Regions from separate parts of the Bacillus basilensis genome, predicted to be linked through region 2. Evidence: riboswitches for the same ligand, from Rfam matches in the RefSeq annotation. Region 2 holds a riboswitch; the other holds the start of a gene.
What was found. A riboswitch is a leader RNA that binds a small molecule or an ion and turns the genes downstream of it on or off. The one in region 2 is predicted to bind S-adenosylmethionine.
Positions count from the first base shown of each region.

Region 1 (7,794 bases), on a different contig from region 2:
CGCAACATATACTTCCTTCCCACTTTCTATAACAGCTTGCTTTGCTAAACTCGCTGCCTTCTCATTTAATTCCTCGTCTAAATGGGACAACGCATAATCACTTAATACAATATTTGTCGCCCCGAATGTATTTGTTTCAATAATATCCGCCCCGGCTTCAATATAAGCTTTATGAATCTTTAAAATAACATCTGGTCTTGTTTCTACTAAATATTCATTACAGCCTTCGTACTCTTCACCTCCGAAATCTTCCGCTGTTAAGTCCTCTTGCTGAATCATTGTTCCCATTGCACCATCTAATATTAAAATGTTATTTTGTAATTTCTCTTCTATACATTTCATCAATTAATACCTTCTTTCACTTCTTGCTTTTCTCTCACATATTTAACAAGGTGTTCTGTAATTTCATATTTTAGAAATGGTGTAATAAGATAAATGCCGTTAAAATATTTCATCGCCGCATCGATCAATTCTTGTGAAATATGAATCCCTTCCTCAATTGCTGCCTCTTTCGTTTCATGCCCATCCATTCTCTCTCTTATTTCCTCAGGAAGTGTAATACCCGGCACCTCAAAATGAAGAAAATCTGCATTCCGTTTACTTATTAATGGCATAATCCCAATAAAAATAGGTTGTTCCAAATGCTTTGTTGCTTCATACACTTCTTCAATTAACGCGATATCATAAATCGGCTGAGTTAAGAAGTATTCCGCTCCAGCATCTATTTTCCGTTCCATTCGCTTAACCGCTGCTTTTAAATGTCTTACATGCGGATTAAACGCACCTCCCACTGAAAACCTTGTTGCTGGGCCTATTGATTTCCCTAAAATAGAGCGCCCATCATTCATTTCTTTAATCATTTTAATGAGCTCAATAGAGGACAAATCATATACAGAAGTGGCACCTGGAAAATCACCGACGCGTGCTGGATCACCTGTTAAAGCTAACACTTCTTCCATACCTAATGCTGATAAGCCTAGTAAATGAGATTGTAGCCCGATGACGTTATGGTCTCTACACGTTAAATGCGTCAATACGGGAATATCATGCTTCGTTAATAATGCTCCCATTGCCATATTCGAAACGCGAGGCGATGCTAATGAATTATCTGCTAGAGTAATAGCGTCCGCCCCAGCTCTTTTCAATGCTCTCGCCCCTTCAAAAAACCGCTGTGTATCTAACGTTTTCGGTGGATCTAATTCCACTACTACTGTCGTTTGTTTTTTTGCTTTCTCCGCTAAAGTGACATGAGCTTTCGAACGTTTCTCGTGTGTATGCACTACTTTCGGTCTTTGAATCGTATCCTTTTCTATTACAGGCGTAACATTTAGAGTAGCCCGTTTCATACTTTCAATATGTTCTGGAGTCGTACCACAACAACCGCCCAATAACCGAATACCTTGCTCAATAAATTTCGGTGTCATCGCTTCGAAATAAGCCGGACTTCCCTCATATACGTAACGTCCCTCCACATAATTTGGAAGACCTGCATTTGGATATGCTGACAAGTAACCATTTTGCGGAATCGATATCATTTTAAAAGCTTCCGTCATATGAAGTGGCCCTAGTTGGCAGTTCAATCCAACGACATTGGCACCGTAATCTAAAAGCTGTTTTAAGATTTCATTTACATCATTTCCATTTTGAGTCGTACCTGCCTCATGTAACGCTAATTGAGCTACAATTGGGATATTCGTTTGTTTTCGTAGCACCTGAACAGCATGAAGTAATTCAAACTCATCATAAAAAGTCTCTAATAGTAGTCCATCAACCTGTTCTTCTAGTAAAGCACTTGCCTGCTCAAGTAGCATAAATTCCCTTTCCATATCAGTAGTTGTAACGGCTCCAATATGTTTCATACCGCCAATTGTTCCTAAAATTGCATTTCTATCTGTCACAGATGCTTTCGCCAGTTTTACTGCCGCTCTATTAATTTCAGTAACTTGATTTTCTAAACCATACATACGTAATTTCGCTTCATTTGCTCCGTACGTATTTGTTTGAATCACATCTGCCCCAGCAGCTACATATTGCTTATGAATCGATATAATTAAATCTGGATCGGATATATTTAATTCTTCAAAACTACTTTGCAAACCATGTGAATGTAATAACGTCCCAACCGCACCATCACCTATTACAATTCCTTTTGATAATAAATCTAGTAATTTCACAAATCTCCCTCATTTCTATCAATATAAAAACCCCCTCTTCACTTTGAAGAGGGGGACATAATTGTTCCTCCTCTTATTATGCAAAACATTCGTTTTGCAGGTATTAGCACCGTTTCAAACATTTCGTTTGAAGGTTGCCGGGTTTCACAGGGCCTTTCCCTCCACCGCTCTCAATAAGAGTTTGTCTTTATTATTTTATTTATGTAGCTAAAAGGAAATACGTTCCCCTTTTAACAATGTTTGTTAATTTTTTAATAAATTTAGCACGCACAAATGCAAAAGTCAATGACAGTTGTGGAAAAATAAAAATTATTTAAAATAAAGTTGCAATTCAATTATCTTTTGTTGTAAAGTTAAAAACATAATAAAATTTCATACGAACATTCTTATCTAGAGAGGTAGAGGGACTGGCCCTATGACGCCTCAGCAACCATTAACATTTGTTAATAAGGTGCTAATTCCAGCAAATTGTGAAAGATTTGACAGATAAGAAGAAGACTCTATTCAAACCGAAAGCCTTCTTCTTAGAAGGCTTTTTTTATTTTACATTCACTTAATTGTTAATTTAAAAAGGAGGAATTTTCACATGTCAACAATTGAAACAAAACTAGCACAAATCGGAAATCGTAGCGAAACTACAACAGGAACGGTTAACCCACCTGTTTATTTCTCAACCGCTTATCGTCATGAAGGAATTGGTAAATCTACTGGTTTTGACTATTCACGAACTGGTAATCCAACTCGCGGCCTTTTAGAACAGGCAATTGCAGATTTAGAATACGGCGAACAAGGTTATGCCTGTAGTTCAGGGATGGCAGCTGCTCTCCTCGTCCTCTCCCTATTCCGCTCCGGAGACGAACTTATTGTATCTGAAGATTTATACGGGGGCACTTATCGATTATTTTCTGAGCACGAAAAAAAGTGGGACGTTCGATGTAAATACGTAAATACACAATCTATTATACGAATTGAGCAAGCTATCACCACTGAAACGAAAGCTATTTTCATAGAAACTCCGACAAATCCATTAATGCAAGTTACTGATATTGCCGCTGTCGCAACTGTAGCGAAAAGACACGGACTACTTCTTATTGTAGATAACACATTCTACACGCCTTATATACAGCAGCCATTAACAGAAGGTGCCGACATTGTACTTCATAGTGCAACGAAATATTTAGGAGGACATAACGATGTACTAAGCGGACTTGTCGTTGCAAAAGGAAAGGAACTTTGTGAGGAAATCGCTCATTATCATAATGCCTCTGGTGCGGTCTTAAGCCCATTTGACTCATGGCTATTAATTCGTGGTATGAAAACGTTAGCTCTTCGCATGAGACAACATGAAGAAAATGCAAAAGCAGTTGTTGCTTATTTAAATAATGAGGACGGGGTGACAGATGTATTTTATCCTGGAAGAGGCGGCATGATTTCATTTCGTCTTAAAGATGAAACATGGATTAATCCATTCTTACAATCTTTATCCTTAATTACATTTGCTGAAAGTCTCGGTGGTGTTGAAAGTTTGATGACATATCCAGCAACACAAACACACGCTGATATTCCTGAAGAAATCAGAACAGCAAACGGTGTATGTAATCGTCTTCTTCGATTTTCCGTTGGCATTGAAAATAGTAACGATTTAATTCAAGACTTACAGCATGCCATTAAACTTGTAAAAGAAGGTGTAAGAATATGAGTTATTCTATAGATACACTTTTACTACACAACCAATATAAACATGACCCACAAACAGGAGCTGTTAACGTTCCCATCTATAACACATCAACATTCCATCAGTTTGATGTAGCTACGTTCGGGAAATATGACTATAGCAGGTCTGGTAATCCAACTCGTGAAGCTCTTGAAGACATCATTGCATTATTAGAGGGCGGAACAAAAGGATTCGCATTTGCATCAGGCATTGCAGCAATTTCTACTGCATTCCTCCTTCTTTCACAAGGTGATCACGTACTCATTTCAGAAGACGTATATGGAGGCACTTACCGAATGATAACTGAAGTACTCTCCCGTTACGGTGTCTCACATACATTTGTTGATATGACTAATTTAGAAGAAATAAAGCACAACATTAAACAAAATACAAAGCTCTTTTATGTAGAAACACCTTCTAACCCGCTTTTAAAGGTGACAGATATTCGCGCTGTTTCTAAGCTTGCAAAATCTATTGGCGCTCTTACCTTTGTTGATAATACATTTTTGACACCACTATTCCAGAAACCGCTTGAACTTGGAGCAGATGTCGTTCTTCATAGTGCTACAAAATTCATTGCTGGTCATAGTGATGTTACTGCCGGATTAGCGGTCGTAAAAGATGCCGAACTTGCTCAAAAACTTGGATTTTTACAAAATGCATTCGGCGCTATTTTAGGACCTCAAGATTGTTCTCTCGTACTTCGCGGTCTAAAAACATTGCATGTACGCCTTGAGCATTCAGCTGCAAACGCCAATAAAATTGCACATTATTTACAAGAGCACGCTAAAGTTCAAAACGTCTATTATCCTGGCTTACAAACACATCTTGGATTTGATATTCAACAATCTCAAGCTACATCAGCCGGAGCTGTCCTATCTTTCACTTTACAGTCAGAAGATGCACTCCGCCAATTTCTATCAAAAGTAAAATTACCTGTCTTTGCAGTTAGTTTAGGAGCTGTCGAATCGATTCTTTCCTACCCAGCTAAAATGTCACATGCAGCACTGTCGCAAGAAGCTCGTGATGAAAGAGGGATTTCTAATTCATTACTTCGTTTATCTGTCGGCCTTGAAAATGTTGATGATTTAATATCCGATTTTGAAAATGCCCTTTCTTATGTAGAAGAGCCTGTAAATGCATAGAGAGAAAAGAAGATATGAAATTAAATTTTCATATCTTCTTTTTATGTTTTCGAGTATACTTTTTACTTTTCGTATAGTTCATAAAAAACGATAGGGCATTATCTATTTCCAATTAATAAATTAATTGATATATTAAGAAATAAAAGGGGCAAAAATAATGGATACTTGTGCAGATGTTTTAATCGTTATCGATTTACAAAATGGAGTATGTTATAGCGAAGAACATTTATTCGATTTAAAAAATTTACTTACAAAAGTAAATAAAAGAATTTCTTCATACAGAAAATCAAACAAACCAATCATTTTCGTTCAACATTGTGATGATGATTTAGTACCTGAAAGAGAACTTTGGGCTATTCATGCTGATCTAGATGTTCAAGAACAAGATTTTTTTGTGAGAAAAACACATGCAAATTCATTTTATAAAACTAACTTAAAAGAAATTTTAGACCAATTATCTGTACAGCATATTGAATTTTGTGGTGCCCAAACAGAGTACTGCATGGATGCTACAATTAAATTTGCTCATGGACTCGGATACGAAAACTTCATGGTACAGAAAGCCACCTCTACGTTAAATAATCCATTTATGTCCGCAAAAGAGACAATTGATTTTTATGAAAATATATGGAACCACAGATTTTTAAAATTGATGAAAGAAGAAATCTAGAATACATAACTAATGTCTTGGTAATTCTAAGATTTATCAGCTATACTCAAACATTTTATTATCACCATAAAGAAGCTGATTACATTCAGCTTCTTTTCTTTTTAACCTGTTTTATATTCTAGATATTACATTATAATTCCTTTATCTTATTATTTTAAAAATTTTGTATATTCATTTGAAAGAATAATAAAATCATGGTAAGATTGTGTTACAAATATATCTATATCTTTCAATTTTTAAAACGCATCGAAATTTTCACCCAAAAATGTCATTTTACAAAACCGTGCTAAATCATCTACTTTATTTACATCAGGGTCTCTTTTCTTACAATTTCTTTACTTTAGGACTTTTTTTCTGCAACAACTGTTTTCTTTTCTTTAATTTTTTGGTATGTATAGTATGGTATAACAGCTCACACGGAGGTGGAAAAGAACATGTTAGAAACCTTTCAAAAAGAAATAGAACTATATGAAAGCAATGCAGAATTATTGAAAGTGCTTGCTCATCCTGTTCGCTTATGTATTGTAAAAGGATTAATTGAACGTGGTCCAAGCAACGTTTCTACAATGTACACTGGCTTAAACATGCCACAATCTACAATTTCACAGCATTTAGCAAAGTTAAAGAGTGCTAAAATCGTTTCAAGTGAAAGAAAAGGTTTGGAAATTTATTACAAAGTAGAAAACGAGACAATTATTCAACTCGTTCGCGTATTATTAGGTTAGGGACTAATAAACAGAGAAAAAGGACGTATTTTATATTTTTCATCTCATATCTTTAATATAAATATATATCATGAGAGGAAATATATGATACTACATAAGTCGTATTAAAAAACAAGACACAGAAATATGCTGTGTCTTGTTTTTTATATTTTTAAATACCGATCCAAGTGTAGCTGTTGCATATGTTTCGTATGTATAACAACATCAAATGCACTCCCTAATCCTCCGCTCAAAATCATAGAACGAACTGCTCGATTTTGTTTTTGAGTTTCAGAAAAAGGATTCCTATCTTGGTGATTTGTAAGCTGGTCTAATATTCCTGCTGCTAACAAAAACTCAGATTGCTTCTTATGCCATACTGTATTCATACCTTGCAGGCTAAACATCTCTTTCAGCTCATCCCAATGAATATGAGTAGTAAGATCCATTTCACCTGGATGTGCTAAAGGATTACGAATTAACTTATGCTCATAATACCCTCGTAAACTTCCTTCTTGATGTGCAGGATGCATCCATTCTTCTTTTGTATATCCATAATCAACTGTAATACATACACCTCGTTGAAACCATTTCGCAATTTCTTTTATATACTCTTCCATCACAATCGGCACTTCAAAACGCTGACCTTCTGCAAGATGAATATTATATTTCAATAAGTATCGACCAATTCTTTTATGTAACGGTCTATATACTTCTGCAAGTTTCCCTTCCTCTGTGTACGTAACACGTACTTCATTCAATATTCCATTTCTCTTCTCAATTACTTCAACAGGGAATGCATCAAATAACTCATTCGAAAAAAGAATCCCTTCGAACGATTCTCCCATTTCACTATGCGACGTATAATATGACACGTTAGAAAACGAACAAAGATTTTTCTGCTGTAGTTTTCTATGAAAAGGACTCATTTCAATCATTGAATAGTTTAAATCAATAAAGGTTTCCGGAGATAATTGCTTCCATTCTTGTAAAACATCATAGGCAAACCTTCCTGTTCCCCCACCAATCTCACAAATATTCGGATTAACTTCACCATTTTCAACAAGACGAATAAAAAACTTAGCAAAGGTCTTTGCAAAAACAGAGGATACGTTGCTACTTGTGAAAAAATCCCCTTGTCTTCCAATTTTTTCACGCTCTTTCATATAATAGCCATGTTCCTCTGCGTATAACGCAAGGTTCATATATGTACTATATGAAATCGAATAATCCTTTTCTTTTTCCATCCATTTTCTAAAAATGAGCTCCATTCCCATAATGACCCCTTACTGTAAAAATGGATTATTTTCTTTTTCAAAACCAATGCTTGTTTCTGGACCATGTCCACATAACACCGCAGTTTCATCTGGTAACACAAATAATTTTT
Region 1 covers NZ_JBNTQO010000002.1:89,147-96,940, reverse strand. Annotated here, with positions in the region: gene metH (methionine synthase) at 1-342, opposite strand, end outside; gene ACQVV1_RS03825 (bifunctional homocysteine S-methyltransferase/methylenetetrahydrofolate reductase) at 342-2,174, opposite strand; SAM riboswitch class I at 2,245-2,354, opposite strand; SAM riboswitch class I at 2,558-2,667, shown strand; gene metI (cystathionine gamma-synthase/O-acetylhomoserine thiolyase) at 2,761-3,873, shown strand; gene metC (cystathionine beta-lyase) at 3,870-5,033, shown strand; gene ACQVV1_RS03810 (cysteine hydrolase family protein) at 5,191-5,703, shown strand; gene ACQVV1_RS03805 (ArsR/SmtB family transcription factor) at 6,138-6,428, shown strand; gene ACQVV1_RS03800 (class I SAM-dependent methyltransferase) at 6,572-7,684, opposite strand; gene ACQVV1_RS03795 (MBL fold metallo-hydrolase) at 7,694-7,794, opposite strand, start outside.
Region 1: it holds a riboswitch for S-adenosylmethionine, as region 2 does, so the genes downstream of both, ACQVV1_RS03825 (bifunctional homocysteine S-methyltransferase/methylenetetrahydrofolate reductase) here and ACQVV1_RS09240 (M20 family metallopeptidase) in region 2, are expected to answer to the same signal.

Region 2 (7,794 bases):
CATACCTTTCTATAAATTACCAGATATGAAACAAGGATCGTTTCATATCTAGTAATTTACTTGATTAGCTTGATGGGTATGGAGTAGTGCCCCTATAAACAAAACCCACCAGAAACATCTAAAATTTGCCCTGTTACCCAGCGACTATCAGAAGAAGCAAGGAATGCTACTACATCTGCAATCTCTTCAACTTGCCCTATTCGTCCGAACACAGATGAATTCGTAGCAAAATTTCGTATTTCCGGATCATCTAGCAATTTCGCATTCATATCTGTCTTCGTGTATCCAGGCATGATTGTATTCACTGTTATACCTCTTTCTCCGAGATGTTTAGCAAGAGGCAGTGTCATCGTATTTAGTGCACCTTTACTTAAACCGTATGCAATTGAGCCTGTAAAACCAAGTCGTACTTCAGCTGATGAAATGTTGATAATTCGCCCTTCTGCTCGTAGTAATGGTAATGTTTGCTGAATTAAAAAGAACGGTGCCTTCATATTTACTGCCATAATTTCATCAAAAACTTCTTCTGTCGTATCTTCAATCGTTCCTTGTGTACCTATCCCTGCATTGTTTACTAAAATATCAATCTCTGATGTACCAACTCTTATTTGTAATTCATTCTTCAATTGTTCTACTATCTTTTTGACACCATCCATTGAATTGAGATCTGCTTCAATTAAGAATGCCTTTCCTCCATTCGATTCAATCTCACTAATTGTTGCATCTGCAGCTATTTTATTTCGGCCGTAGTGAATCGCTACTAATGCACCGTCGTTTGCCAATCTCATCGCAATCGCACGACCAATACCGCGACTTGCCCCTGTTACTAACGCGATTTTCCCATCAAGATTCTTCATTTCTTCCATCCTTCCTAAATTTCCGTTTGATAAAAACCTATACTTATATTTTCATGTAAACACCAATAATTTTAAATATATATTTATAGGTAATTCAATTCGTTAGCTTATGATATTATAGTTATAATTCATGATTTACTTTAGAAAACAAAATAAGGAGGCTACACAATGCAAAACGCTGTAAAACTGGATGAAACTGATCATAAAATAATGAACTTGTTGTATGAAAATGCGAGAATTTCCGTTTCAGAAATAGGACGAATTATATCCATGACGCAGCCTGCTGTAAAAGAGCGTATTAATAAACTTGAAGATCAAGGAGTTATAGCGGCTTACCGAACGAAATTTGAGCCTTCCAAAATTAATAAGAACATTCAAGCATTCATCATGTTTAAAACGAGCCAATGCTCTGATTTTATCCAATATTGTAATGCCGCTCCTGAAGTAACAGATTTATATCGAATTAGCGGAGAGTTTAATTATATGATGAAGGTCATGAGCGATTCGATGGATTCTCTCGCTACATTTTTAGACTCTTTAATGCAATTTGGCTTATCATCTCCTTTAATTGTATTAAAGAGTGAATTTGAGGAAAAATTGTCGTTCTGATAAAGGGATACGTATTATCCCCCGCTAACAGTAAAAGTTTTTCCTTTATGAGAAAAACCAACAAAACCAATGATTAGTAAACAAAAAAGAACATTGATATTTCAATGTTCTTTTTTATATCTCTACTTATTAATTAGATTGTGCTTCGAAAAGAGCACCTTAATCCCCTTATCCCTGATTCCTCTGCGCTTCTCTAAACTCCTCCTTCACCCTCTCTAACAGCCCTTCTTCCGTAATTAATCGATACGCTGTATTTGCTAATGCTTTTGCGGATGTAATTAATGCTTTATCTCCTAATTCTGAGCGTGCTGCTTCTCTAAATTCATTCGTATGTGCAATTAAGTCATCTGGGCCGATTTTAATGTACGGGTGAATGGTCGGTACGACTTGGCTTACGTTTCCTGCGTCGGTTGAACCAATGCCAAGTCTTTCTTTACGATTTACTTCTTCACCTAGTAATTCTAGTTCTTCCGCTACGATGTCGTTATATGTTTTTGTTACGAGTAATTCATCGATCTCATTTTGGAATTGATGGATTTTTACTTTCGTACCTGTTGCTAGCGCTGCCCCTTGTGCGATGTTTTTCACTTTCTCTGTTACTTCCGCACATCTTTTTCGCGTTGCTGCACGAATGAAGAACCTTGCTGCGGCGTAGTCAGGAATAATGTTAGGTGCTTTTCCTCCTTCTGTAATAACGCCATGAATCTTCACATCTGACGGAAGTTGTTGACGAAGTGCATTAATACTGTTATACAGCTGAATAACCGCATCTAATGCGTTAATCCCTTCTTCAGGTGAAGCTGCAGCATGAGCTGTTTTTCCGTAAAAATGAAAATCAAGTGGATCAACTGCTAGTGAAGGACTCGTTGTTGCTGTTTTTCCGCTCGGATGAATCATAAGCGCCGCATCAATATCTTTAAATAAACCTGCCTTTACATAACTCGATTTTGCGCTACCGTTTGGCCCACCTTCTTCTGCCGGTGTTCCGAAAACGACAACCTCTCCGCCTATTTCTTCAAGCGTTTCTGATAATGCAATTGCTGCTGCAACACTAATTGTGCCGATTAAATTGTGACCACACGCATGGCCAAGTCCTGGTAAAGCATCATACTCAGCTAAAAATGCGATAACTGGTCCTTGTTTCCCTGAACTTTTTCGTGCGATAAAACCTGTTTCATGTCCAGCTATATTGTGCTGCAACTGGAATCCTGCACTACCTAGCAATAAACTTAACGTTCTAGATGCGTAAAATTCTTGGTTACCAATCTCCGGATTCGCATGAATATCATGACTTGTTTCTATGTACTTTTCCTTATTTCTTTCGATACTCTCTTCAATTGTTTTTCTTTGTGACGTTACTCCAGTCGCTCCCATTTGTCTTCCCCCTTTTATTTTCACGTAAAAAAGCCTCTTTCTAAAAGATAGAAAGAGGCTTCTGTATATACAGTCAAAATGAGCTTCTTTCTTATCTTTCAAGTTACCTTGCTGGAATTGGCACAGTATTCATAAAGAATCCGCTGCCGAGGTATCGTAGGGCCAGTCCCTCCACCTCTCGTGATAAGAATTTTCATAAAATTATATTAAATTACATTCATTCTAAGTTCATTTCAAATAAAAGTCAAGGAATTCCTATCCGAATTTACCGAATATCTAAAAATCCTTTTAATACACCAATTGCCTCAGGTGCTTGCAGTCTTGCACATACGTACGGAAATTCTATACTACCTTCAAACATCATTTGAGATGTAAGCGGTGCCCCTGCCCAAAAGATTTCATCATCGATTACGATAAATGGGAAGGCTTTATTTTGCCTTTGTAACTTTACATTTTTCAGTGGAACTGGTCCATCACTATACACTGTTATTTGCGCATTTGTACGCATTAACGCTTGCCATACTCGTTTATCTACTTGTTTTGTACTTGGAAGTGAAATAATGATTTTTCGTTTTGCAGCTAAAATATCTTTTAATAGCCCTTTCGTTTCCTCAAGATTCATTTCCATAAACCAGCGTAATCGTTTCGATATTTTTCGTTCCCACAATTGCCTTGATGTCGTACGATCATACACATCTCCATGACGTTCTATATGAGCTGTTAATTGTGATAACGCTTGTTTTCTTGAAAGATTTTTACGCATATAATGGCAATCCGATAATTGAATGAACTTCCCTCTCGCTCTTGTCACTGCTACATTGACGAGACGATGGTTTTTATGGTCAAAGAATAACACGCCAGGGCGTTCTTGCGGATAACTATCAACCGTATCAAAAATCATCATATCTCTTTCAGAACCTTGAAACTTATGAACTGTCGCTGCTAAAACAGGTATGTGTTGATATTTCGTTCTCTGTAACATTTCTCTAATACACGTTGATAAAAAGCGGGATTGTGCCCTGTAAGGTGTCACAACACCGATCGATTGCACACCATCTAACAGTCCGATTAACATCATTTGCATCGCTACTAAACCAGACATAATATTAAAACGCGATCCTGAAGCAGCATCCTTTAACGAAAAAGCTCCCATTAAGCTCGTATCAAATAAAATACTCGCTTCATTTGCGAACGGTTGTAGTTTCGCAAGTTCTTTACGTTCTGAAACTGACGGATGATCGTATACTCTATTTTTATAAATAAATGAGTTTGTAAACTTAGATATATCCGCATGCATACGTCTTTGTTCCTGCAACATAAACAGGTTCGGATGTGCTTCTGATTTATTAACAGACTCAACAATCCCAGCATGGTAAAACATATCTTCGCCGAGCCATTTGCGAACGAGTTCATGGTTTGCCATCGCAATTGGAGGTAACTGTAAAAAGTCTCCACAAACGACGATACGTTTTCCAAGTGAAGCAGCTAATGCAATTTGCGGAACATATGCCATACTCACTTCATCTACAACAACTAAATCAAATGTACGCTCGTAAATAAGTGAATCAATGGCACATTTCGATAAAGTTGCGCCGATTACTTTCGCATTTTCAATGTATTCTTTTTCTACTTCTTTAATTTTCGCTTTTTGCTTTCGAAGATCACTTTCAATCTCTTGTATACGCTTCTTATCAGCAGATGTTGCTTTATACGATAAAATCTTTTCACGAAGATCTTGTCGTGTCTCTTCTAAATAGAGTCTTTCTTCTCCCCAAGATCCGTTCGTCGTTTCAACTAACTTCGACGCAAGTAGCGTTTCATGATTTCTTATATGTTCATGTTGACTATAACCGTAACGAACAATTTCGCCAGGCGTCCATTTCTTTTTCTTTTCAATTTGCTTCGTTACTTCACTCATTAATACGTCCACTGCTGCGTTACTATGAGCTAACACAAGTACCGATTTTCCTTTTTGATAATGAGCCGAAATAATACGTGATAAATTGTAAGACTTCCCTGTTCCAGGCGGTCCCCACACGTACGTTGTCGGATTGTAAAACGAACGATACGCCAATTCATTTTTCGGATTTTTCATCTTCTCAATATGTTTCGGACTGCTCGTCCCATCAACAAGACGCTTTATACGATTACGTTTTAGCTTATCTTTATGCGCCTCTTTCAATCGCTCTTGCAGTTGCTCTAAAAGCTGCCACGGTTCACTATATAAAACAGCCTCTCTTATTTCGCCTTGTATATAATCATTTAACTTCAGTTCTATTTCTAATCCATGTACAGATAATACTTCTCCTGTCGCTTCCTCACCATCGAACTCAATTCGAATAGGTGAACCTTCAGGTAAGCTTACTTCCGAAATAAGCTGAAATACATATACTGTACTTTCATAATCTGTATATAAAAAACGACCGTTCATGATAGAAATTTTACTACCACCTATCGTTTTCCAATGTTTAATTTCATACGCTAATGCATAATGCCACTCTTTCATCGTTTCCGATAATGAAGGAGTTTGAGTAGGTGTATTCATCGTATAATCTCCTTCCTTCTCCCCAAACATACTTTCTCACTATACCATATAACACGCTAAAATTTGTAAGGTTTTTATCTTGCTTATTTTCTTAATTTTCAATATTATTTTACATATAAAATTTTCAGAAAGAAGGAATCTACATGCCAATTAGAAGAATAGAACACGTTGGACTTATGGTTGCTAAATTAGAAACATCTATAACTTTTTATGAAAAAGTAGTTGGCTTACAGCTTATTAAGCGAATGGGACATCCAAACCCAGACTTAAAACTCGCTTTTTTAGGTGTGGAAGAATCGAAGGAAACGATACTGGAACTCATTGAAGGTTACAACTCCTCTCTTCCGGCAGAAGGAAAAGTACATCACATTTGCTTTAAAGTGGATTCATTAAAAGAAGAAATTGAAAGACTCAAGAAACATGGAGTAACCTTTTTACTAGGAGAAGAAATCGAAACATTACCGGATGGAACACGTTACATATTCTTCGCGGGTCCTGATGGGGAATGGATTGAGTTTTTTGAAACCAAGAGATAAAGTAAACCTTTATGTTGCGGGATAGAAAAGGAGCCGGAATTCCGGCCCTTGTTTTTAACCAGTAACAATGAAACATACCTCCAACCTGAGAATTCACCAAGGTTAAAAACATAATTATTTTGTTAGGAGGAGAGAATGGTAAATACAGTCTTTATTATTGTTTTTTGGATACCTATACTATTTCCAATCCTTTATGTAATCAAGATAAAGGATTGGAATATAAAAACAGCTGCCTTATTTGTTGGAAGAATTCTATTAAGTATTGTCTATTTTATAAATGGAATGGTGTTAGGTAGAACCTTCCCTATGAAACAAAATGGGATTTCTTTATAAAGTCTTTGCAACATGAGAAAACTGATGCGCTTATAGAAGTATTACTTTTTAGTATGATCGTCATTTTTGGCTTACTAACTACATTTAATTATATAAATAAAAAGAAATATGATGTTTCCCTATTTCTTTTCTTGAGGCTTTGTTTTTATTTCAAAAAAGAAATCATAATTTTCTCTAGTTCAGCCTTATTTAACACATCATCAATAATTACAACTTGATAAGAACTGTCCTTTCCTTTTGCAGGAACAATCATTTTCATGCCCTTTATATTACTTCCAGTCATTTTACCAAAGGTGAATTGTGCTCCTTCCAGTTCATAATTTTCTATCTTGTCATTGTCATTAATCCATTGATAAAATGGATCTCTTACTCTTTCTAAAATGGAAGATTGATAAATTGTATAACCAAACTCCCCAGCTCTATATTCTGAGCTCATGATAGGATCCAGCTTTTTTGTTGTAACGACTGGTTCAACTTTTTCCCTCTTCAGTTCATAACCTTTTGCTACATAATTAGGTTTCTTAATTGGAAAATCAAATGGACGAGATGTGAAATGCGAATAAATTTTCCCCCATAATGGTTCAATAGCTTTACTATTCTCCTCTATTTTTTTTTGATCGTCTCGTTCTAAATATTCAGGTTTCCCTACTGACCTTATCTTCTTGTCTATAATATATCCCTCTGTTTGCAATTTGATGAATTTATCAAATTCTTCTTTTGTTAACAGACTCTGTGCCACTTCCATTTCTTCAAGTAAATATTCATATCGCCCTTCTGAAACATGAAATTCTGCAAATGCTTGTTCTTTTGTACCAATCATCTTCTCTACAATTTGCTGAATAGGAACTTCAGTTTGTGCTTTTGCTGTTTTAAAATTATTTTTCACTTCTGTTGTTTCTTTCTGCTGGTTAGTTGGTATATCAGCATGTGCATTTAATAAAGATACAGATGATACAGCAAGAATAGCAACAACTCCAAATGCAGACCAACGATACGAGTTCTTTTTAAATTTTTTAATCATAAGAATTCTCCTTTTTAATGTTCTTTTATTTCTACTTAAGTTCGCTAAGCTTGGTACTTGATAATAACTTGAGTAGTGTTCTAAAAGGGTAATAATAGTATGACCATATGCAAGTTTTTCCTCTGAATCTATATATGTAAGAGCTAATGCATCACACGCCAGTTCCTGATCTTCACGCATGCATGAGTAGGCATACCAAAGAATTGGATTAAACCAATTTAGAATTAGTAACATATGCATAAGCCAATTTACACCAACATCTCTTCGTTTAATATGAGCTAGTTCATGATGAAAGATATATCGTAACTGTTGCTCATCTAATACTTTCATATGTGCACTTGACAATAACAACCTTGGTCTAAGGAATCCGAAAACAGTTGGACTCGCAATTTTCCCAGCTGAGAGAAGTGGGATATCTCGCTTAACGGACATAGATTCCTTACAGCTCTCAAAGATTTCACTAATCTTTTCATCTGTAATAACGGGTTGCTTTTTTATATAGAAAAGTAAACGCTTATT
Region 2 covers NZ_JBNTQO010000003.1:537,149-544,942, reverse strand. Annotated here, with positions in the region: gene ACQVV1_RS09250 (SDR family oxidoreductase) at 93-857, opposite strand; gene ACQVV1_RS09245 (Lrp/AsnC family transcriptional regulator) at 1,026-1,466, shown strand; gene ACQVV1_RS09240 (M20 family metallopeptidase) at 1,635-2,840, opposite strand; SAM riboswitch class I at 2,929-3,030, opposite strand; gene ACQVV1_RS09235 (AAA domain-containing protein) at 3,106-5,415, opposite strand; gene ACQVV1_RS09230 (VOC family protein) at 5,529-5,921, shown strand; gene ACQVV1_RS09225 (hypothetical protein) at 6,057-6,254, shown strand; gene ACQVV1_RS09220 (M56 family metallopeptidase) at 6,400-7,794, opposite strand, start outside.